Regions from separate parts of the Bacillus sp. JK106 genome, predicted to be linked through region 2. Evidence: predicted binding sites of a transcription regulator. Region 2 holds the regulator's gene; each other region holds the start of a gene.

Region 1 (7,850 bases), on a different contig from region 2:
TCGCTTCTCCGTATTCCTTTAGGATATTTAACGAACAGGTATGGCGCGCGGCTGATGTTTATGATCAGCTTCATCCTGCTTTTGTTTCCCGTATTTTGGATCAGTATCGCGAATTCTTTATTTGATTTAATCGCGGGCGGCTTTTTCTTAGGGATCGGGGGAGCGGTATTCTCCATCGGAGTGACGTCCCTCCCGAAATATTATCCGAAAGAAAAGCACGGTGTCGTCAATGGGATTTACGGTGCCGGAAACATCGGGACCGCCGTTACTACCTTTGCCGCGCCGGTTATCGCTCAAGCCGCGGGATGGAAAGCAACCGTGCAGATGTATCTTGTTTTGCTGGCTGTTTTCGCATTACTGCACGTTTTGTTCGGCGACCGGCATGAGAAGAAAGTCAAAGTTTCCATAAAGACACAAATGAAAGCCGTTTACCGAAATCATGTGCTGTGGATGTTGAGCCTGTTTTATTTTATTACGTTCGGCGCCTTTGTCGCCTTTACCATCTATCTTCCGAATTTTTTGGTTGAGCATTTTGGGCTGAGCCCTGCGGATGCCGGTCTGCGGACGGCCGGCTTTATTGCGGTCTCTACGCTGCTCAGGCCTGTGGGAGGGTTTCTTGCAGATAAACTGAGCCCGCTCCGCATTCTGATGTTCGTTTTCGCAGGGCTTACGCTGTCAGGCGTCATGCTGTCATTCTCCCCGGCGATCGGCCTTTATGCGTTCGGATCGCTGACGGTGGCAGTCTGCTCAGGGATTGGAAACGGGACGGTATTTAAACTGGTGCCTTTCTATTTTTCGAAGCAAGCGGGGATTGCCAACGGTATTGTGTCTGCCATGGGCGGACTGGGCGGTTTTTTCCCTCCGCTGATTCTGGCAAGTGTATTTCAGGCAACAGGCCAATACGCGATCGGGTTTATGGCGCTTTCAGAGGTTGCGTTAGCCAGCTTTGTCCTTGTGATCTGGATGTATTGGCAGGAAAGAATGAAAACACATACGGAGAAAAACAGTCATAGCCTTGATTCATAATGATCCATTCACAAGATTGTTAATTTTTTCTGGGCGAGTGCAAATCAAGTCACGTTACAATATACATACGCAACGTGACTTTCTTCGAGGTGAGCTCATGAATATTCTCTCTGTCCGAAAATCTGATAAAGAACTTCTTTCCCGCGAACTGCATGAATTGCTGGAATCGATCAGTACGAAAAGGAAAATGAAAAAACACACGTATTTGTTTCAAGAAGGAATGGATGCAGAAGAGCTTTATCTGATTCAATCAGGACTCATTGAAATCGGCAAGCTGACGTCTGACGGAAAAGACCTGACACTTAGAATCTGCCAGAAACACGATATTGTCGGGGAATTGACGCTATTCACAGATGAGCCGAGATATATGCTCAGTGCGAAAGTGTTAGAGGACGGGGAGGTGCTCGTCATTAATAAAAACAAGCTGGAAAAGGAATTGATCCAAAACGGTGTTTTGACGTTTGAATTTATGAAATGGATGAGCACCCATCTGCGAAAAATCCAATCTAAGATCAGGGATCTGCTTCTTCACGGCAAAAAAGGGGCGCTCTATTCCACCCTTATCCGCTTATCAAACAGCTACGGGGTGGAACGAAGCGATGGGATTCTGATTAACATCGTGCTGACAAATCAGGATTTGGCTAAGTTTTGCGCGGCGGCAAGGGAGAGCGTCAACCGCATGCTGGGAGACCTCCGCAAACAAGGGGTTATTTCGATAGACGAAACCGGAAAAATTATTTTGCACAAACGGGACTATTTACGATGTGAGATCGAGTGTGAAAATTGTCCGCTTGAGATCTGCAATATTGACTGAAAAAACAAGGGCAGCCGATGTCCTTGTTTTTCAGCTTGTGATACATATACACATGACGACGAAAAAGAAGCCGGCATTTACGATTTCCAGAATGCCGATTGTTTTCACCGGCCAGTCTCTTCCATGAAAAAACCAGGCCCGCAGACTGCTTGGGATAAAAGCGAGAAACGCCCAGCCTGCCCCGAGAAGGGCCGATAAAAAGGGGAGCAAGAGGTGATATCCCCATGACCAGTAAGCAAACCTTCTGTTTTTTCTCTCCCTTATGACCGATTTCACATAAAAAGAACTCCCGACAAAAAATAAAGCGGATTGCAAGAATAGAAACCAAGCCCAGCCGTCAAGGATTCCCGTTCCCAGCCAGCAGCTCGCAAGCCCGCCCGAACAAAAGAACAGAACACCCGCAATATCATTCGTGAGCGCCCGTTCGTTTTTTCGGCGGGCATAATGCGTATGTATGAGAAACAGCGGCAATAAAAAAACGCCGATCCAGACGAGCTGCGGCTTATGAAAGACAGAAATGATCAAAAAGCAGCAGGCTGGAAAACCGTAATACCATATCCACTTTTGATAGGGCTGAAGCTGTTTCTTTTTCAAAGCGAGCGAAACGGGATAAACCGTCAAGTAAAGGAACAGCCAGCCCAGAAAGAGCGGAATATGCCAGAAAACCGGGCCTCCCTTGACCATGCCGAGTAAAAATGGAATCAGCAGCATCGCCCATGCGCCGTGCTGCTTCGGAATCATCGCCTTCATCGAAACCCTCCTTTTTATTTCATTATAAGTGCAAACACTCTCCTGATAAGTGACCTTTATCATACAAGCTGTGAAATACATCACTGCCGCGCGGGCTCAATCGGGCTACACTAAAGATATCAATAGCACAGGAGGCTTTCCTATGAATCAGTGTGACTATTTATTATTTCTGAAACAACTTCCTATGTTTAATGAAGTGCCTCTGTCCATTGTCGAAACCTTGCTGAAAAACGGGACGTTTATCCGCGGCTCATCTGACCAATCTCCATCCTTTCTTCATTCACAATCCGTTTATATTGTATTGAAAGGCAATATCCGTTTTACGGACAGCAGGCTCCCTGAAGGGTCACAAACCGTTGCGCTGTGGGAAAAAGGCGATGTGTTTCCGATTGATGAAAAAGGCGGGCTCTCTTTATCGCCTTTTATCTCAGTCAATGCCTCACCGGATATTCTGGTACTCCATATTCCATATTCCGTATTTAAGCAAATGATGTCTTACCATCCGCGGCTGCAAATGAACTTTTTGGCGATGCTTCAGCAAAATGTCTTCTGTTCCTATCAGTTGTTTTTGCGGTATCTGCATACATCACGGGATGAAAACGCCGAACCCGGTTCTTAAACAGAACCGGTTTTTTTGATGACGCGGGCGTCCCTATATCGTTTGAAAATCCTTCCTGCTGCTCTGTGTGAACGTTTTGTGAAAAAAGCAGAGTGTGTGACATAGTTCACAAGGTGATGCGCCGTCTCTGTTTATAGTGTACATAGCATCACCTGACTCGGAAGGAGTGAACGATCATGAAGAAAAAGAAAATGAGTCCGTTGCTCAGGAGATTAAACTATTTTTCTCCTATCGAACATCATTCAAATAAACATAGCCAAACGACAAGCGAAGATCGTGATTGGGAGAATGTATACAGAAACAGATGGCAGTACGACAAAGTCGTTCGCTCCACCCACGGCGTCAACTGCACGGGTTCTTGCAGCTGGAATATTTATGTGAAAAACGGAATTGTCACGTGGGAAGGACAAAACTTGAATTATCCATCAACAGGACCGGATATGCCTGATTTCGAACCGAGAGGCTGTCCGCGCGGGGCCAGTTTTTCATGGTACATCTACAGCCCGCTCCGTGTGAAATATCCATATGTGCGAGGTGTGCTGATCAATTTGTGGCGGGAAGCACTGCAGACGCATCAAAATCCGCTGGATGCCTGGAAATCGATCGTTGAAAACCCTGAAAAAGCGAAGTCCTATAAACAGGCAAGAGGGAAAGGCGGATTTGTCCGCGCGGAATGGCCGGAAGTGCTGAAGCTGATTTCAGCCTCTCTGCTGTATACAGTGATGAAATACGGGCCTGACCGGAATGTCGGTTTTTCTCCGATCCCGGCGATGTCCATGATCAGCCACGCATCAGGTTCGCGATTCATGTCTTTAATCGGCGGCCCAATGCTCAGTTTTTATGACTGGTATGCGGATCTCCCGCCGGCATCCCCGCAAATTTGGGGTGACCAGACGGACGTTCCGGAAAGCAGTGATTGGTACAATTCAGGCTATATCATCACATGGGGCTCCAACGTTCCGTTAACGAGAACGCCTGATGCGCATTTTCTGGCGGAAGCCCGCTATAAAGGCGCCAAGGTCATTTCAATCAGTCCCGATTTTGCGGAGTCCTCAAAGTTTGCGGATGACTGGCTGAGCATCCGCCAGGGGACTGACGGAGCCCTGGCGATGGCGATGGGGCACGTCATTATGCAGGAATTTTACGTGAACCAAGAAACTGAACGTTTTATTGAGTACGCGAAGCAATACACCGATTTTCCATTCTTCGTCACTCTGTCAAAAGAGAAGGGCGTGTATACTGCGGGGCGGTTTTTGCATGCGAAAGACATCGGGCGGCAGACAAAGCATGATCAATGGAAGCCTGCGGTCTGGAATGAACAAACAAACGAATTTGCTATACCGCAAGGAACAATGGGCTCCCGCTGGGACGGACAGCAAAAATGGAACCTGCATATGATCGATGAAGACACTGGGGAACCGATTGAACCCCGTCTCTCCGTGCTCGGAATAGAGGACGAAATCGGCTCGGTGCGCATTCCGTATTTTTCAAATGACGGAAACAAAGTGCTTGAGCGGGATCTTCCTATTAAAAAATTGGATCTGAATGGTGAAGAGACGTACGTCACGACCGTGTTTGACTTGATATTGGCAAACTACGGCGTGAACCGGGGCATCGGCGGACAATCAGCCGCATCTTATGATGATCCCCGTCCGTTCACACCTGCCTGGCAGGAACAGATCACGGGAATTAAAAGAGAAGCCGTTATACAGATTGCCAGGGAGTTTGCTCAAAATGCGATCGATACAGACGGCAGATCGATGATTATCGTAGGGGCGGGAATCAACCACTGGTTCAACTCCGACACGATTTACCGTGCGGTGTTAAATCTTGTTTTACTCGTCGGCGCCCAAGGCGTAAACGGCGGAGGCTGGGCCCATTATGTCGGGCAGGAAAAGCTCCGTCCGGCTGAAGGGTGGCAGACGATCGCAACCGCAAAGGACTGGGAAGGCGTGCCTAAACTGCAAAACGGCACCTCATTTTTTTACTTTGCGACAGACCAGTGGCGTTATGAAGACCAGCCGATCAGTGACTTGGCTTCACCGATCGCCGCGTCATCCCGCTACAAGCATCACGCCGATTACAATGTGCTGGCAGCGCGATTAGGGTGGCTGCCGTCCTATCCGACATTCAATCAAAACGGCATCAATCTGTATCAAGAAGCTGAGAAGGCGGGGGCGGCGACACCTGAAGACGTAGGTGCGTACGTGGCCTCACGGCTTCAAGAGAAAAAATTGAAATTCGCGATTGAAGACCCGGACAATGAAGTGAATTTCCCAAGGAATCTCTTCGTATGGCGGGCTAATCTGATCTCAAGCTCAGGAAAAGGGCATGAATATTTTCTCAAGCATCTGCTGGGGACTACGAACGGTCTGATGAATGACGACAGCGACAGCATCCGCCCTGAAGAAATCAAATGGCGGGAACAGGCGCCGGAAGGCAAGCTTGACTTGTTAATCAATCTCGACTTTCGAATGGCCGGTACGGCGCTGTATTCCGATATCGTGCTGCCGGCGGCGACATGGTATGAAAAACACGATCTCAGCAGCACGGATATGCACCCGTTTATTCATCCTTTTGCTCCGGCGATCTCGGCGCCGTGGGAATCGAGGTCAGACTGGGATATTTTCAAAGCACTGTCAAAAGCCGTTTCCGACCTGGCGGAAGAAGTCGAGATGGAGCCGGTGAAAGAGGTAGTCGCGACGCCGCTCCTCCACGACACGATGCAGGAATTGGCCCAGCCGTTCGGAAAAATCAATGACTGGAGCAAGGGCGAATGTGAAGCCATTCCGGGAAAAACGATGCCGAACATCCATGTCGCTGAACGGGATTACAAACACATTTTTCATAAAATGACCGCGCTCGGCCCTCATACGGCTTTAAAACCGAGCGGAACAAAAGGGATGAGCTGGTCGATCGCCGATGAATATGAATCGCTCAAAAAGAGACTGGGAGAAACCGATTCAGACGGCGTTGCCAAAGGATGCCCGAATATAAGTGAAGCAAAGCAGGCGGCAGAAGCGATTTTAACCCTGTCGTCCACCTCAAATGGAAAGGTCGCCGTAAAAGCATGGGAATCGCTTGAAAACATCACAAACCTGAAGCTGAAAGACCTGGCGGAAGAACGCGAGGAAGAATGCTTTACGTTCGAGCAAATTACAGCCCAGCCGAAAACGGTCATCACGTCTCCGGCTTTTACCGGCTCAGAAAAAGGAGGGCGCAGATACTCGCCGTTTACGACGAATGTGGAAAAATTAATCCCGTGGCGGACGCTGACAGGCAGACAATCCTATTATGTCGATCATGAACTGATGATGGAATTCGGTGAAACGATGGCGACATTTAAACCGATCCTCCAGCACCGTCCGTTCCTAAGCAAGCGGCCTGATCAAGAGGGCAAAGAGATCGTTCTTAATTATTTGACGCCGCATAATAAATGGTCCGTTCACAGCATGTATTTTGATTCCCTGCCGATGCTGACGCTGTTCCGGGGCGGGCCGACCGTGTGGATGAATAAAGATGACGCAGAGGACACGGATATCAAAGACAACGATTGGATTGAATGCTTCAACCGAAACGGCGTTGTCGTGGCGAGAGCGGTTTTGTCTCACCGGATTCCTAAAGGAATGGCGTTTATGCACCATGCCCAGGACCGCCACATCAACGTGCCCGGCACAAAACTGACGAATAACCGCGGAGGCACCCATAACAGCCCGACAAGGATTCACGTCAAGCCGACCCAGATGATCGGGGGCTACGCACAGCTCAGTTACGGCTTTAACTATTACGGTCCGACAGGGAATCAGCGCGATCTGAATGTCGTCATCCGCAAGCTGAAGGAGGTCGATTGGCTTGAAGATTAAAGCGCAGATCGGGATGGTCATGAACTTGGATAAATGCATCGGCTGCCATACGTGCAGTGTCACCTGCAAAAACACGTGGACAAATCGTTCCGGTGCGGAATATATGTATTTTAATAATGTAGAAACAAAGCCCGGCATCGGCTACCCGAAGCAATGGGAGGACCAGGACAAATATAAAGGCGGCTGGACGTTGAAAAAAGGAAAGCTTGAACTGAAATCAGGCCCGAAAACAAACCGGCTTGCAGGCCTTTTCTATAATCCGAATCAGCCGACGATTGATGATTACTATGAACCTTGGAACTATGATTATGAAACATTAACAAACAGTCCGCAGAAAAAGCACCAGCCGGTGGCGCGGCCGAAATCGTCCTTGACGGGTGATTTTATGAATATCGAATGGGGCCCGAACTGGGAGGATGATCTCGCGGGCGGCCATATTACAGGGCTTGAAGATCCAAACGTTCAAAAAATGGAGGAATCGATCAAAACAGAATTCGATGAGGTCTTTATGATGTATCTGCCCCGTATTTGTGAGCACTGCATCAATCCGGCATGCGTGTCATCCTGCCCGTCCGGCGCCATGTACAAACGTGAGGAAGACGGCATCGTACTCGTTGATCAAAACGCGTGCCGTTCATGGAGATATTGCGTCTCATCCTGTCCTTATAAAAAAGTCTATTTTAACTGGCAGACGAACAAAGCGGAAAAATGCACACTCTGCTTTCCGCGCTTGGAGGCGGGGATGCCGACCATCTGCTCCGAAACGTGTGTGGGCAGA
Region 2 (7,850 bases):
GGCGCGGACAGGTATATACGGGACTTTATGAATATCAGGACGGCCGATTACAATCCGTTCTTCCTGATCAGAATGTCCTTTTGACTGATTGGCTCGGCATGCTGAAAGAAAAAGCGTCTCCGGTTTTATTTTTAGGGCACGATACAGCCATTCATGAAGAAACCATTCTGCATGAAATGACATCTCAAGCAGTGATAGGAACGGCTGCACAGCATAATCCGCGGCCGTCAGAGCTGGCGTTTTTAGGCTTGGAAAAAGAAGAAACGGATGTCCACAGCCTTGTTCCGGATTATTTGCGTCTGGCAGAGGCTGAAGCGAAATGGATGGAATCTCAAAAATAGGGTGATAGGGATGAAAACGAAAACGGCGATTCGAAGCATGCGGCCGGAAGATATTGATCAAATTTATGAAATTGAAACAGCATCCTTTACTTCTCCATGGACGAAGGATTCATTTTATCATGAGCTTTTGGAAAATCCGTATGCCCACTACCTTGTTATTGAAAAGGACGGCTGTCTGGCGGGGTATTGCGGAATCTGGATTATTATAGATGACGCGCAGATTACGAACATAGCCATTAAGCCGGAATATCGGGGCCAATCGTTGGGAGAAGCGCTGTTTCGCTCTGCGATAGAATTGTGCAGAGAAAAAAAGGCAAGAAGGCTCTCTCTCGAAGTCAGGGTCTCAAATCATCCCGCCCAATCCTTATATAAGAAATTCGGTCTTCAGGCCGGAGGAATCAGAAAACAATACTATACAGATAACGGGGAAGACGCGTTATTAATGTGGGTGACATTACATGAGTGAAAAACAAGATATTTATGTATTAGGAATCGAAACAAGCTGTGATGAAACTGCGGCCTCAGTCGTGAAAAACGGAAAAGACATCATTTCAAACGTTGTCGCTTCTCAAATTGAAAGCCATAAACGTTTCGGCGGGGTCGTGCCTGAAATAGCGTCCAGACATCATGTGGAGCAGATTACCCTTGTGATTGAGGAAGCTCTTTCAAAGGCGGAGATGGGCTTTGATGATCTTGATGCGATTGCTGTAACGGAAGGACCCGGACTTGTCGGAGCCCTGTTAATCGGAGTCAATGCGGCAAAGGCGTTAAGCTTTGCCCATCAAATACCGTTAGTCGGCGTCCATCACATTGCGGGCCATATTTATGCAAACAGGCTGATAGGAGAGCTTCAGTTCCCGGCGCTTGCTTTGGTTGTGTCAGGCGGACATACGGAATTGGTTTATATGAAAGAGCACGGTTCATTCGAGGTTATCGGTGAAACGCTGGATGATGCCGCAGGCGAAGCTTACGACAAAGTGGCAAGAACGATGGGGCTTCCCTATCCGGGAGGGCCGCAGATTGATAAGCTAGCTGCTGCGGGAACGGATTCCATTCCGCTTCCGCGTGCGTGGCTGGAAGAAGGGTCTTACAATTTCAGCTTCAGCGGCCTGAAATCAGCCGTGATTAACACGCTTCATAACGCCTCGCAAAAAAATGAGGTGATTCCTCCGGAGGATCTTGCCGCAAGCTTTCAGCAGAGTGTCATTGATGTACTGACGGCAAAAACCTCTAAGGCCGCGAAAGAATACGGGGTTAAACAAGTGCTGCTTGCAGGGGGCGTAGCCGCTAACAAAGGGCTGAGAGCCGCACTGCAGCGGGAATTCAGCCATTCAGGAGATCCCGAGCTTGTCATCCCGCCGCTTTCTTTATGCACGGACAATGCAGCGATGATTGCGGCTGCCGGAACCGTTGCTTTTGAAAAGGGGATCCGGGGCTCGTACGATATGAACGGACAGCCCGGTTTGGAATTAACATCCTTTGATCGTCTCACGTTGTAAAACGTGAGGCTTTTTTTTACTTATTAACAGATAATTCTAACATATCCACAGGATTGTGAATATATTCAGAAATCCAGTCTGGATAAGGGACTGTAAGTTGTTAGTAAAGTGGATAAAGTCAGAAAATTTTGTGGATAGTGTGTATAAAGCGCTTACTTAAATGGCTGACAAGGAGGATAGCTGTGGATAAAAAAGCACCCCTTAAAGAGGTGCTTGACTTTTTCTATTCTTCTGAGGAGAGTTCCTCCCATTCTGCTAATAAGTTTTCGAGCTCTTGATTCAGGGCTTCATTCTCCGCGTGAATGGTCTGTACTTTTTCATGATCCTGATACACGTCAGGGTCGCACAGCAGCTCCTCATTGGCACTGATTTTCTCTTCGGCGGATGAGACGGCCGCTTCGATTTCTTCAATGCGTCTCAGGCGCTGCCGTTCTTTCTTCTTCCATTCTTTTTCTTCCTCGTAAGTTCTTTTCGTATCCTGTTTGACCTTGCCGGCAGGCTGAGCCTGCTCCTTTTCCTGCCGCTTCATTTCTTCCAGTTCCAGCTGCTGTGCTTTTTTCTCGGTGTAATAGTCATAGTCTCCCAAATATTCTTCTGCATGATCAGGTGACAGCTCCAGCACTCTTGTGGCGATCCTGTTAATAAAGTAGCGGTCATGCGATACAAATAACAGTGTTCCCGGGTAGTCGATCAGGGCGTTTTCCAGCACCTCTTTACTGTCCAGGTCAAGGTGGTTTGTCGGCTCATCAAGGATGAGAAAGTTTGCTTTTTGAAGCATCAGCTTGGCAAGCGCGACTCTTGCTTTCTCCCCGCCGCTTAACGAACGGACCGGTTTCAGGACATCGTCTCCGCTGAACAGAAAGTTGCCGAGGCATGTTCTGATTTCTTTTTCCGGCATGTCCGGATATTCTTCCCACAGCTCGTCCAGCACGCGTTTGGACGATGTCAGTTCAGCCTGCTCCTGATCGTAATAGCCGATTGTGACATTGGAACCGTACGTGATCGACCCGGATTCCGGACTGATCGTGTTCATAATCGTTTTCAGCAAGGTTGATTTGCCGATTCCGTTCGGTCCGACGAGGGCGGCGCTTTCGCCTCTTGTAATGCCGAAGGTCAGGTTTTTCAAGAGCGGCGGCTGGCCGTCATAGCTGATGGAAACATCCTGTACGCGCAGGACGTCGTTTCCGCTCTGTTTTGTAATGTCAAAACGGAAGGCGGCGGATTTCTCATCCCCGAGCGGCTTGGCCATGACGTCCATCCGTTCAAGCTGTTTTCGTCTGCTTTGGGCTCTTTTCGTTGTAGAAGCTCTGGCCAGATTGCGGTCGACAAAATCTTGAAGCTTGGCGATTTCGTCCTGCTGTTTTTCATACAGCTTCAGGTCTTTCTCATACTGCTCGGCTTTTTGTTCTAAATAGGCGCTGTAGTTGCCGAGGTATTTTTTGCTTTCTGTCCGGGAGACCTCGTACACTTGGCTGACGACTTTATCAAGAAAGTATCTGTCGTGGGAAACGATCAGGATTGCGCCTGAATATCCCTGTAAATAATGCTCAAGCCATGTAAGCGTATCGATGTCGAGATGGTTCGTCGGTTCATCCAGAATAAGCAGATCAGGCTGGGTCAGCAGCAGTTTTCCGAGCGCAAGCCTTGTTTTCTGACCGCCGCTCAGGCTTTGCACTTTCACGGAATCGTCAAATTTTCCGAAGCCGAGTCCGTGAAGGATAGATCGGACGTCCGCTTCATATTGATAGCCGCCTTTATCCTTGAAATCCTGCTGAAGCCTGTCATAGGTTTTCATCAGCGTCTCAAGCTCCGCCGGGGCGGCCGTGGCCATCTTTTCTTCAATAGAGCGCATCTCTTTTTCCATTGCTTTCAGGAAATCAAAAACGCTCAGCAGTTCTTCTTTTATGGTAAGCTGGGATTCCAAGCCAGTGTGCTGGGCAAGATATCCCATCGTTAATTCTTTCGGTTTGATTAATTCACCCTTTTCATATGAAAGGTGACCTGCGATAATTTTAAGGAGAGTTGATTTGCCGGCTCCGTTTCTGCCTACTATGGCGATGCGATCCCGAGATCTGACTTCAAGCTTTATATTGTTTAAAATAGGATCAGCGCCAAAAGATTTGGATAGCTGATTAATTTGTAAGATCATCATATTATTTCACCTCTGTTATAATAAGTTAAGTGTAGCTTATCAACCTGCTGTCAGCAAACAATACATCAGAATTGGAACATTATAGGATAAGACATCAGGGAGAAAATAGTGTATGATCAGAAGTAAGGAGAGTTTAAATATGAATGGATTTTCTCATTTTAATGAAGAAGGCCGTGCCCGCATGGTGGATATAAGCGATAAATCTTCAACAGTCCGTACTGCCGCTGCGATATCCAGCGTACACATGAAGCATGACGTGTACAGCAGAATCAAAAACCGCGAGATCGGAAAAGGAGACGTGCTGGCTGTCGCACAGGTGGCAGGAATTATGGCCGCAAAGCAGACGTCAGCGATTATTCCGATGTGCCACCCGCTTTCTTTAAGCAGCGTCGACATTTCATTCGGCTGGGAGGAAAAGGATTCCGAAGCCGTTCTTCATATACAGGCAAGCGTAAAAACGAAAGGGAGTACAGGTGTGGAAATGGAAGCGCTAACTTCCGCTTCAGTCTGCGCTTTGACCGTGTATGACATGTGCAAGGCGCTGGATAAAGGAATGGTCATCGGCCCGACCTGCCTCATGGAAAAAACAGGAGGCAAAAACGGTGATTTTAAAAGAGATGCATCTGAGTATAAAGTGGAGGACCAATCATGAACAAGGATCAATCAAAAATTCCACAGGCGACGGCAAAAAGGCTGCCGCTTTATTATCGCTTTTTAAAGAATTTACACGCCTCAGGAAAGCAGCGCGTTTCATCAGCTGAACTGAGCGACGCGGTAAAAGTCGATTCGGCCACGATCCGCCGGGATTTTTCCTATTTCGGGGCGCTCGGCAAAAAAGGATACGGCTATAATGTGGATTACCTGCTGTCATTTTTCAGAAAAACACTGGATCAGGATGAAACGACGAACGTCATTTTGATCGGTGTCGGGAATTTAGGGACGGCGTTTCTTCACTATAATTTCACAAAAAATAATAACACAAAAATATCTATGGCTTTTGATGTAAATCAGAGTAAAATAGGAACTGAGGTAGGCGGTGTGCCTGTCTTTGATCTTGATGATTTAGAGCTTCACATAAAGGATGAACCCGTGGCGATTCTTACCGTTCCGGCGGTTGCCGCCCAGTCAATCACCGACCGGCTCGTGGCGCTCGGAATCAAGGGAATCCTTAACTTTACGCCGGCCCGTTTGAATGTGCCGGATCACATTCGAATTCATCATATAGATTTAGCTGTAGAGCTTCAATCATTGGTTTATTTCTTGAAGCATTATTCTGTTTTGGAAGAAATTGAATAGCGAAAGGAGGAGCTGCACATGATCGGTCCTGGAAGCCTGGCGGTTATCGGTGTGGTGGCGGTAATTATTTTCGGTCCGAAGAAGCTTCCCGAATTAGGAAAAGCGGCGGGGGACACGCTTCGTGAATTTAAGAACGCTACTAAGGGATTAGCCGGTGAAGAAGAGGAAAAAAAGAAAGAAGAACAGTAAGATAGGATGACGCGTATGAGAGTGAATCAAATGACGCTTGTGGAGCATATTGCCGAACTTCGGAAACGATTGCTGATTGTGGCGTTATCCTTTACGGTTTTCTTTATTGCCGGCTTTTTTCTGGCAAAACCTATCATTGTGTATCTTCAAAAAGCCGATGAAGTAAAAGAGCTCACCCTTAATGCTTTTAACCTGACGGATCCGCTGTTTATCTTTTTGCAGTTCGCGTTTATCATCGGCATCATTTTGACTTCGCCGATTATTCTCTATCAGATTTGGGCGTTTGTCAGCCCGGGTCTGTATGAGAAGGAGCGCAAAGTAACACTCAGCTATATTCCGATTTCGATCGTGCTGTTTGTCGGCGGTGTGTCGTTTTCTTATTATATTTTATTTCCGCTGGTCGTTGATTTTATGAAGCGGGTCTCGAATGACCTGGATGTCAACCAGGTGATCGGGATCACCGAATACTTTCATTTTCTGCTGCAGCTGACGATTCCGTTCGGGCTGCTGTTTCAGATGCCGGTGCTGATCATGTTTTTAACGAGACTCGGTGTTATCACGCCGATGTTTTTATCGAAGATCAGGAAGTACGCATATTTTGTGCTGCTCGTGATCGCCGCGATGATTGCGCCGCCTGAGCTGCTGTCTCACTTGATGATTACCATTCCGCTTTGCATTTTATACGAAATCAGTATCCTGATTTCAAAAGCGGCGTATCGGAAAAGGCAGACCGGCAGTGAATCTGACCAGGACGTATCAGCATAAAAAAAGCCATTTCTCAATGATGAGAAATGGCTTTTCTTTTATTATTTTTGATTTTTCTTCACTTTAAATGAGAAGGCGAACATTTTAAACGAGATGCTGATATTATAAGCGGCGAAAACCATCAGCAGTATGGAATAAAAAGACCACATGCTTCCCGGAGAGCTTGCGGCCAAATACGTAAAGATACAGCCGACTGCGAAATAAATCAAGCCCCAAGTCATTGGGTTCCTCATACAAACAATCCTCCAATAATTAATTGCATTTGCTCACTATGCTGTTCAATATATTTTTGGGCGGGGCCGAGCTGCATGACCACGACAATGGTATTCATCATGACATGGGCGAATATCGGCACAATAATCCGTTTCGTCTGCACATACAAGAACGCAAAGGTAAAGCCCATGGCCGTATACAGCAGCAGGTGCGTGAGGTCTTGATGCACAATGCCGAAGATGACGGAACTGATCAGTCCGGCGATAAAGAAATTCGTTTTTTCATATAATACACCGAAGATGATCTTCCGGAAAATGATTTCTTCAAGAATCGGCCCGACGATAGAAGAAACGATAATCATGAGCGGCATGGCTTTAATAATGTTGAGAATGGCTTTCGTGTTTTCGGAACCGCTGTCCACGTGAAAGACATACTGCTCAATCATCCCGGCGATTCCCTGAGAAAATAAAGCGAGCCATATTCCCGCGACCGCCCAGAGAACGGACATGCCGGCGGATGCTTTCTTCCCGTTTCTTAATGTCTGCTTCGGCGCGGTTCTCAATATCAAGAGAACGATAATCAGGCAGATAAAAAAGCTTACGACGGAATAAATCCCCTGAGCCATGGTGAGATTCGCATTCGTAGGGTGCCCGCCCGCATAGCCGAATTTGTACATTAAAGGAATGCCGATCAATGCGGAAAGCTGCATGATAACATATGTCAAAATGATATACCAATACTGTTTTCTCAAATGATATGTACTCCTTTATCCTATAAAATCAACTTATTTGTTCTTATTGTAACACAAGTGAACTTGACGTGAAAAAAGGAGAAAATCAGTGTGAGAGAGAATCATGTAAGCGTGAAAATTTTTTATTCTTATGACTTGAAATTGGAAGTGAGATTCTTTATTATAATAACTGTGTTAGCACTCTTTAGAGCTGAGTGCTAAAATTACATATTCATACTATTGAGGAGGTTATTACATTGTTAAAGCCATTAGGTGATCGCGTTGTCATTGAACTCGTAGAATCTGAAGAAAAAACTGCCAGCGGAATCGTATTACCGGATTCTGCAAAAGAAAAGCCGCAAGAAGGCAAAATCGTGGCAGCCGGTTCAGGTCGCGTGTTGGAAAGCGGAGAGCGCGTTGCTTTAGAAGTAAAAGAGGGCGACCGCATTATCTTCTCAAAATACGCCGGTACTGAAGTGAAATACGAAGGTGCTGAATACTTAATCTTACGTGAAAGCGACATTTTAGCTGTAATCGGCTAAGCAAATAAATATTTTTAAAAATTCGAGGAGGTTTCGTTAACATGGCAAAAGATATTAAGTTTAGTGAAGAAGCACGCCGCGCTATGCTTCGCGGTGTCGATGCGCTTGCTGACGCTGTAAAAG
Region 3 (7,850 bases), on a different contig from region 2:
GCGCATCCGAAAGGGGCAGAAACGCCTCCGTCAATGGAAATACGACAAGCACAAAGGCCGCGATCATCGTGTTGGCGATGCTGCCGTCCGCATACTGACCCGCCGTCCAGAACAGCATGATCAATATGAAGCCGCCGACGAGGCATTGCGCGGCGAGATCACGCCATCTCGTAAACCGCTGACGTTTGCTTTCAAGGTCAAACCATGCCTTCTCTTTCTCTTCATAAGAGGAAATAAAGGCCGCCTGTCGTCCCGAGAACATCCAGTCGCTCACGCCGAGCACGGCATCTGTCAGCCGGCTGTAGAGCGTATTCCGGCCGCTTTTCAGCCTCATGTTTTTCGCTCTCGTCACAAGAAGCGACACAACCGGAAACAATACAACCAATATAAACAGGTAAATCGCCGCAAAAGCGGCAAACGGCCAGGAAAAAAAGCCGAGTCCGATAACGGATGCCGCATACAGCAGCAAAGCGGAAACCGCCGGGAAAATCGTTTTTAAAAACGCATCCTGCAAATGCTCAATATCCTCAGCCAAAATGCCGAGCATGTCGCCCGTCCGAAAACGGGATGAAAGCATGAGCGAGGCCGGCTCCAGCATATTGTAAAGCCGCACCCTCATATCGGACACGATTTTCAAAATGATATGGTGCCCCGTCAGGCGCTCGGCGTACCGTGAGACTGAACGGGCAATCCCGAAGGTGCGCACGGCCACAATCGGAACGTACACCAGCAGGATATTCTCAGGCCTTGTCGCCGACTTAGAGATCAAAAAACCGGAAGTGAACATGAGAAAGGCCGCCGAAAAAATCGTCACCGCGCCTAAAAAAATCACAAGAACAAACAAACGGGCATTTTGCTTTATATACGGCAGAATCCATTCTTCTTTTCTCATGTTCTTTCCCCCAGTTGCGCCTTTACAAGTTTGGCGTATACGCCTTGTTTCGCCATCAATTCGTCGTGGGTGCCGATTTCCGCCACCGCGCCGTCATCAAGCACGATAATTTCGTCCATCTCAAGCATCCAGTGAAGACGGTGAGTGGCCAGAAAGACAAGTTTGTTTTCAAACAGGTCTTTCATCGTTTCTTTTATTTCATATTCTGTTTCAATATCAAGGTGAGCGGTCGGCTCATCCAAAAGGAGAATCGGCCGGTTTCCTAAAAAGGCTCTGGCCAGCGCGACACGCTGAGCCTGCCCTCCGCTGAGCGCCCGTCCGCCCTCGCCGATCCGGCCGTCAAGGCCGCCGGGCAGATCGCGGATCAGTCCGGAAAGACCCGCTGAATCAGCAGCGCGCGCCGTTTCCTCACGGGAAGCATCAGGATGATAAAACCGGATATTATTCATAAGCGTGTCATCAAAAATGTACGGATGCTGCGGAATATAAAGCAGCTGCTTCTGCCAGCCGTCCGACTGAAGATGCGAGCGGGATTCACCGTTTACCTTGATCTCACCGGACGCAGGCTCTAAAAAGCCGCCCAGCACATCAATGAGTGTCGATTTTCCCGCACCGCTTTCCCCGATAATCCCGATTTTCTTCTTCCCTTTAAAGGACAGATGAAATTCAGACATCGATTCTCGGACGGACAAACGCGCAAGCTGTAATTCATCCCCGTCAGTCCACGTATCAAGTTCGAGCGGCTTTTCTTCTTTAAAACCGGGCTGCGCCAAAATCGCTTGAATGGTTTTCCCCGCCTCCTGCCCGTTTAACGTCGCGTGGTAATCATTTCCCACTTCGCGGACCGGGAGAAAATATTCAGGCGCGAGAATCAGCGCTGTCAATGCCGGACCGAGCAGAATTTGTCCGTCTATCAGCCGCAGGCCGAGAAACACCGCCACTGTCGCCACCGACAGCATCGTAAAGAAATCCAGGGCGAATGATGATAAAAACGCGACCCGGAGCGTGCTCATCGTCGCCTTGCGGTATCTCTCACTGACATGAAAGATGTTTTTACTGTGTGATCTGCTTAATCCTAAAAACCGCAATGTCTCCAGTCCGCGGAGCGAATCCACGAAATGATTGGAAAGCGTCTGATAGGACTTCCATTGGCGATCGGCTTTTTTCTGTGCGACAAGTCCGAGCAGAATCATAAATACAATCAAAATCGGAAGCGCAAGAATCAGAATCAAAGCCGATGTTTTATCCTGAAAAAACACGTAAATAACAACGGCCGCCGGCACAATCGCCATGCTGACCATTTTCGGCAGAAACAGCTCTAAATAACGGCGGAACTGGCTGATGCCTTCCATCGCCAGCGTCACCATCCGGCCTGTCCCCTCTTTTTTCGCAAAGCGGGGGCCGAGACGGAACAATTGCTCAAGAAATCTTTTTCTTAAGTCTGCGCCGGTTTGCGCGGCATATTGGTATACGATTTTCTGCCGGACCGCTGTTACCGCATGCCGGACCAAAAACGCAAGCAGGAAAAAGCCGATAACCGGATAAAGAGAAGCAATCCGCTTCCCGTTAAATAATCCGGTTACCGCCTGGCTCAGCCATTCCGCCTGCAAGATGATGGCGGCCGTTTGTATAATCGTTAATCCCGTAATGATCGCAAGAATCCGCTTCATTCCTTTATAAAGAAACAGGTCTTTTCCCATTAATAAGTCATAGGCTCCTTATGGCTGACGCGTTTCCGGAAGACATAATAGCTCCAGATCTGACTGCCGATGACAAACGGCAGCAGAGTCAGTGCGGCAATTGTCATGACTTTAAGTGAATAATCACCGGATGACGCGTTAGCTACTGTTAAGTCATACGCGCTTTTCAGCGAGCTGACCATGACGCGCGGGAACAGAGAGATAAAAATCATCGCAACTGTCAAAGCAAGACCCGCGCCGGTCATACCGAATGCCCAGCCGTCTTTTTTCTTGCTCATGAACACAACAGCAAGAACGTTGCAGATGACAATCAGCACGAATACCGGAATCGTGATGTTTGCCCGGCGTGTAAACATATCCGTATCGTATGCAGACATCGCAAAGAAAGCAAGTACAACAAGAAAGATAACACCGATTACGCGTTTTGCCATTTTTCTCGCACGCTCTTGTAAATCACCGATCGTGCGCAGTGTGACAAACATTAAACCGTGCAGGAATGAAAGAAGGGTGACGGCTGCTCCGCCAAGGACGGAATACACGTTCACAATATCTGAGAAACCCGCATGCATATTCATATGGCCGTCAATCGGCATGCCGCGGAACAAGCTTGTGAAGATAAGGCCGAATACAAACGGCGGGATAAGGCTGCCGAAGAAAATCACCCAGTCCCATGTTTTGACCCATTTTAAATGATTCACTTTTCCGCGGAATTCAAACGCCACCCCGCGGCCCATTAAAGCAAGAAGGATGATGATAAACGGAATATAATATCCGCTCAGCATCGTCGCATACCAGTTCGGGAATGCCGCGAAGATCGCTCCCGTACCTGTCAGCAGCCATACCTCATTCGCATCCCAGAACGGGCCGATGGTGTTAATCAGCACTCTGCGTTCTAATTCATTATGGCCAAGAAATCGGGTCGAAATGCCGACACCGAAATCAAAACCTTCTAAAAAGAAAAATCCGACAAACAAAACTGAAACGAGTACAAACCAAAGATCATGAAGTGACCCCATGGTAGACCTCCTGACTGAACGGATCCGTTGATACAGGAACATCCTTGTGATCATCATGGTCCGCACCTTTTTTAATTTCACGAACGAATAGGAAGACAAGCAGCGCGCCTAAAATCAAGTACATGACGCCGAAACCGATAATTGAAAACAGCAGAGATCCCGTCGTTACGTTAGGCGAAACGGATTGTGCGGTTGTCATTTGCCCCATAACCGTCCACGGCTGGCGGCCGATTTCAGTCATAATCCAACCGGCAGAGTTCGCAATGAACGGGAATGCGATCAGTGCGATCATGCCCCGTAAATACCACTTGCTCGTATGAAGCTTTTTGCGGCGGTTCAGAATAAAGCCTGCAATCGCGGCAAAAATCATAAGCGCGCCCGCTCCCGCCATAATGCGGAAACTCCAGAACGTCGTTTTGACAGGCGGGATATAGTCGCCTTTTCCGTACGTTTTTTCATATTCTTTTTGAAGTGTTTTCATCCCTTTCACACTGCCGCTGAACTTCTGGTAAGCCAAGTAGCTCAGTGCGTAAGGAATTGAAATTTCTGATGTGTTTTTTTCTTTATTCGTATCAATATTCGCAAAAGCCGTCCACGCGGCAGGATCACCGCTGTCATCCCAAAGCGCTTCACTGGCCGCCATTTTCATCGGCTGTGATTCCATTAAATGTTCAGCCTGCATGTGTCCGCTGAACGCAACACCGATACCGGCGATCAGACCGACAATCATCGAAAGCTTGAAAGATTTATGGAAGAAAGGCACTTCTTTTTTCTTCAATAATTTAAATGCGCTGACACCGGCGATAAAGAAAGCACCCGTCGCAAGCGCTCCGAAAATGACGTGAGGGAATTCAACCCAAAGCTGAGGGTTTGTCAAAAGCGCTCCGAAGTCATTCATTTCCGCGCGGCCGTTTTTAATCGTAAAGCCGACCGGCTCCTGCATGAATGAGTTTGCCGTCAAAATCCAGAAAGATGACATAATCGTTCCGAAGGATACAAGCCAAATGCAAAGCAAATGCACTTTTTTAGATAAACGGTCCCAGCCGAAAATCCATAATCCGATAAAAATAGACTCCATAAAAAACGCCAAAAGCGCTTCAATCGCAAGCGGAGCCCCAAATACGTCCCCGACAAAACGGGAATAATCAGACCAGTTCAATCCGAACTGGAATTCCTGAAGAATCCCTGTGACGACGCCGACAGCAAAGTTAATTAAAAAGAGATGCCCCCAAAATTTAGCCATTTTGAGATAGGTCTCTTGTTTTTTGACAACGTAAAGCGTCTCCATCAAAGCAACCATAAACACAAGCCCGATAGACATAGGCACAAACAAGAAGTGAAACAATGTTGTAGATGCAAATTGAATGCGGGCTAATACCAACTCACTCATGATGTTTTTCCTCCAATCTGGTAAATTGCTCAACATTTCACAAACATAGTGAAATCATTGCTCGGTATTTCACAAAAATGATATATTTGCTCAATGTTTCACAAATTCGTCAAAACTATTGAAATATCAGCCTGTACACCCTGGGGGACAGCGGCTGTCATAGAAATGATTCAATATCATTACTTTACAACGATTCAGCCTAAAAAAAAAGATCAATATACCTAAAATCAGGATGAAATTGTGACTGATTATTGTCGGATTTGTAGAGATTTTATGTCAGCACCTAGGATATTTGTCCCTTTGATATCGTATCTCTTTTTTATTCGTGTGGCGAACAAAATGCTTTTCTCGGTGAAAAAGCCCGCCAAATCGCCATTTTGAGAAAGAAAATGTGAAGAAAGCATGCCCTCTAGTAAATTCATAATATATGAACAATTTAAATTTTTTAGTATACTTTAAATGGGGATATTTTTTCACTACATAACGACTGGGGGAACAAGCATGGGAGAACTTCAACCAAAATTGCAAGCGGATTCAATCCAAAAACAGGAACGGACTGATAACTGGTTTGCCAGAGCAATGAATATAAGAATCGGCATTATTCCTCTTCCTATCTATATCCTGCTTTTCTTGCTTATTACGGTGTTTGTCATGAGCCGTGATGTAAAAAGCGACATTCTGACATCAATTGCCGTCATGAGTTTTTTCGGATTTACCTTCGGCCAGATCGGAAAATCCATTCCGATCGTGCGGTCCATCGGCGGCCCTGCGATTCTCGCAACCTTTATTCCATCCGCTGTCGTCTACTACCACCTGCTTCCGAAAGACATTATTACTTCAACAACAGAATTCACGGAAAGCTCCAACTTTCTCTATCTATTTATTGCCGGTATCGTCGTCGGCAGTATTCTCGGGATGAAAAGAGAGACGCTCGTCAAAGCTTTCGTTAAGATTTTTATTCCGCTGATCGCCGGCTCTATCGCGGCCGCCATCGTCGGCTTATGCGTCGGGACGCTGCTCGGGCTCGGCTTTCAGCACACGCTGCTTTATATCGTCGTTCCGATTATGGCGGGGGGTGTCGGTGAAGGCGCGATTCCTTTATCCATCGGCTACTCCGATATTATGCCGATGTCCCAGGGAGACGCCTTTGCGCTTGTGCTGCCGTCCATCATGCTAGGCAGCCTGTGCGCCATTATGTTATCGGGTTTGCTGAATGTCATCGGGAAACGCAAACCGGAATGGACGGGCAACGGGAAGGTTGATAAGTCTGATCATTCCGCTCCCGCATTGGAACAGCCGGCCGATGATAAAACGTTTGATTTGTCCTTTTTCGCTTCAGGCGGTATTTTAGCGGTTTCCCTCTATTTGGTCGGCATGCTGGCGCATGATTTCTTTCAGCTTCCGGCTCCTGTCGTGATGCTCGTCCTTGCCGTTCTCATTAAGCTGTTCAGGCTGGCGCCGGCTTCGATTGAAAACGGAGCCTTCGGCGTCTCGCGCTTTTTCTCGACAGCCGTGACCTATCCGCTCTTATTTGCGATCGGCGTTTCAATGACACCGTGGGACAAGCTGATTGCGGCGTTTACGATCAGCAACATCATTACCATTTTATCAATCGTCGTCACGATGATGGCCGTCGGTTTTCTGACCGGAAAATGGCTGAATCTGTACCCGATTGAGACGGCGGTTATTAATGCCTGCCATTCCGGCCAGGGCGGCACCGGCGACGTCGCGATCTTGAGCGCCGCTGAACGGCTTGAGCTTATGCCGTTCGCCCAAGTGTCGACCAGAATCGGCGGAGCGATTACCGTGAGCGTCACCCTTCTGCTGCTTCATCAATTCTATTAAACTGAAAAAAAGCCTCCGCATATGCGGAGGCTTTGTTATTTCATCACATTTTGAATATAAGAGCCGAATGCCGCGCCGGACATGCCCGGCGACACACGGACGCGGTGAAGCCCGTAAAGCCCCTGATCTCTAGACGCCGCTCCCGGCTCTGTCGTGACCGCCATACGGTAGCCTGACGAGGCGGCGGCTTTTAATATTTCTTTATTATATCGTCCGACAGGGTAGCTGATCATAGTCGTCCGCTGCCCGAACATTTGATCAAATAAACGCTTAGAGTCCTTCATTTCACGTCGCTGCTGCTGCGGTGTGAGCCCGTTCAATTCGAGATGGTTCATCGTATGGCTCTGAATGGAAATGCCGTGGGCGGCCATCTCCTTCATCTGCTTCTCAGTCAGATGATTCTTATGCCCGATAAAGTTTCCGATCATAAAGATTGTCGCTTTCATCTTGTATTTCTTTAAAATGGGATAGGCTGCTTTCACATTGTCTGTATAGCCGTCATCAAATGTGATCAGAACACATTTTTCACGCGGCTCCTTATCCTCCGTCAGCATCAGATAGGCTTCTTCAGGAGTCATCGTATAATAGCCGTGATCATGAAGCCACTTCATATGCTGCCGGAATTCTTCCTTCGGCACACGCAGGCTGTTTCCCTCTGAAATGCTGTGATACATCAGAATCGGCAGTCTCGCCGTCCCTTTCGTTTGAACCCAGGCGGACGTATCCGGCTCTTTTTTGATTTGCCGCTTTACGGACTTTTTTTCGCTGTGCGCTTCTGCCTTCGGAATGCTTTGTTCGGCGCTTGCCTCATGGCCCGAGCAGGCGGCAAGCGTAAACACGGCAGCCAAAAGGCACATGCACATGATCATGCGTTTCATCGTTTTCCTGCTTTCTGTCTTCTATTTACTTTTTATATCGGTTATGCGTTATAAATTGTTACATCAAAAAAGCCGGACATCCAGCTGTCCGGCTTTACGTTATGAGCGGATTCTGATTTCTGTTTCACT

What was found. Region 2 encodes Rex, which represses fermentation and respiration genes when NADH is low (regulators of the CRP and FNR family bind a similar motif). Its sites were predicted from a motif close to TTGTGAAATATTTCACAA; they were not measured.
Region 1: the regulator Rex is predicted to act here: its motif matches at 2,659-2,676, upstream of ACWJJS_RS01900 (YwiC-like family protein).
Region 3: the regulator Rex is predicted to act here: its motif matches at 5,085-5,102, upstream of ACWJJS_RS01125 (cytochrome ubiquinol oxidase subunit I).

What each region holds. Positions count from the first base shown of each region.
Region 1 covers NZ_JBSJQC010000001.1:362,799-370,648, forward strand. Annotated here, with positions in the region: gene narK (nitrate transporter NarK) at 1-1,026, shown strand, start outside; gene fnr (fumarate/nitrate reduction transcriptional regulator Fnr) at 1,124-1,840, shown strand; gene ACWJJS_RS01900 (YwiC-like family protein) at 1,871-2,590, opposite strand; gene ACWJJS_RS01905 (cyclic nucleotide-binding domain-containing protein) at 2,733-3,209, shown strand; gene ACWJJS_RS01910 (nitrate reductase subunit alpha) at 3,386-7,072, shown strand; gene narH (nitrate reductase subunit beta) at 7,062-7,850, shown strand, end outside.
Region 2 covers NZ_JBSJQC010000005.1:2,301-10,150, forward strand. Annotated here, with positions in the region: gene tsaB (tRNA (adenosine(37)-N6)-threonylcarbamoyltransferase complex dimerization subunit type 1 TsaB) at 1-341, shown strand, start outside; gene rimI (ribosomal protein S18-alanine N-acetyltransferase) at 352-807, shown strand; gene tsaD (tRNA (adenosine(37)-N6)-threonylcarbamoyltransferase complex transferase subunit TsaD) at 800-1,840, shown strand; gene ACWJJS_RS17435 (ABC-F family ATP-binding cassette domain-containing protein) at 2,064-3,992, opposite strand; gene moaC (cyclic pyranopterin monophosphate synthase MoaC) at 4,132-4,644, shown strand; gene ACWJJS_RS17445 (redox-sensing transcriptional repressor Rex) at 4,641-5,288, shown strand; gene ACWJJS_RS17450 (twin-arginine translocase TatA/TatE family subunit) at 5,307-5,477, shown strand; gene tatC (twin-arginine translocase subunit TatC) at 5,484-6,242, shown strand; gene ACWJJS_RS17460 (YdiK family protein) at 6,284-6,475, opposite strand; gene ACWJJS_RS17465 (CPBP family intramembrane glutamic endopeptidase) at 6,472-7,206, opposite strand; gene groES (co-chaperone GroES) at 7,443-7,727, shown strand; gene groL (chaperonin GroEL) at 7,769-7,850, shown strand, end outside.
Region 3 covers NZ_JBSJQC010000001.1:217,642-225,491, reverse strand. Annotated here, with positions in the region: gene cydC (thiol reductant ABC exporter subunit CydC) at 1-892, opposite strand, end outside; gene cydD (thiol reductant ABC exporter subunit CydD) at 889-2,592, opposite strand; gene cydB (cytochrome d ubiquinol oxidase subunit II) at 2,592-3,608, opposite strand; gene ACWJJS_RS01125 (cytochrome ubiquinol oxidase subunit I) at 3,592-4,998, opposite strand; gene ACWJJS_RS01120 (2-hydroxycarboxylate transporter family protein) at 5,500-6,843, shown strand; gene ACWJJS_RS01115 (polysaccharide deacetylase family protein) at 6,879-7,721, opposite strand; gene ACWJJS_RS01110 (ABC transporter ATP-binding protein) at 7,821-7,850, opposite strand, start outside.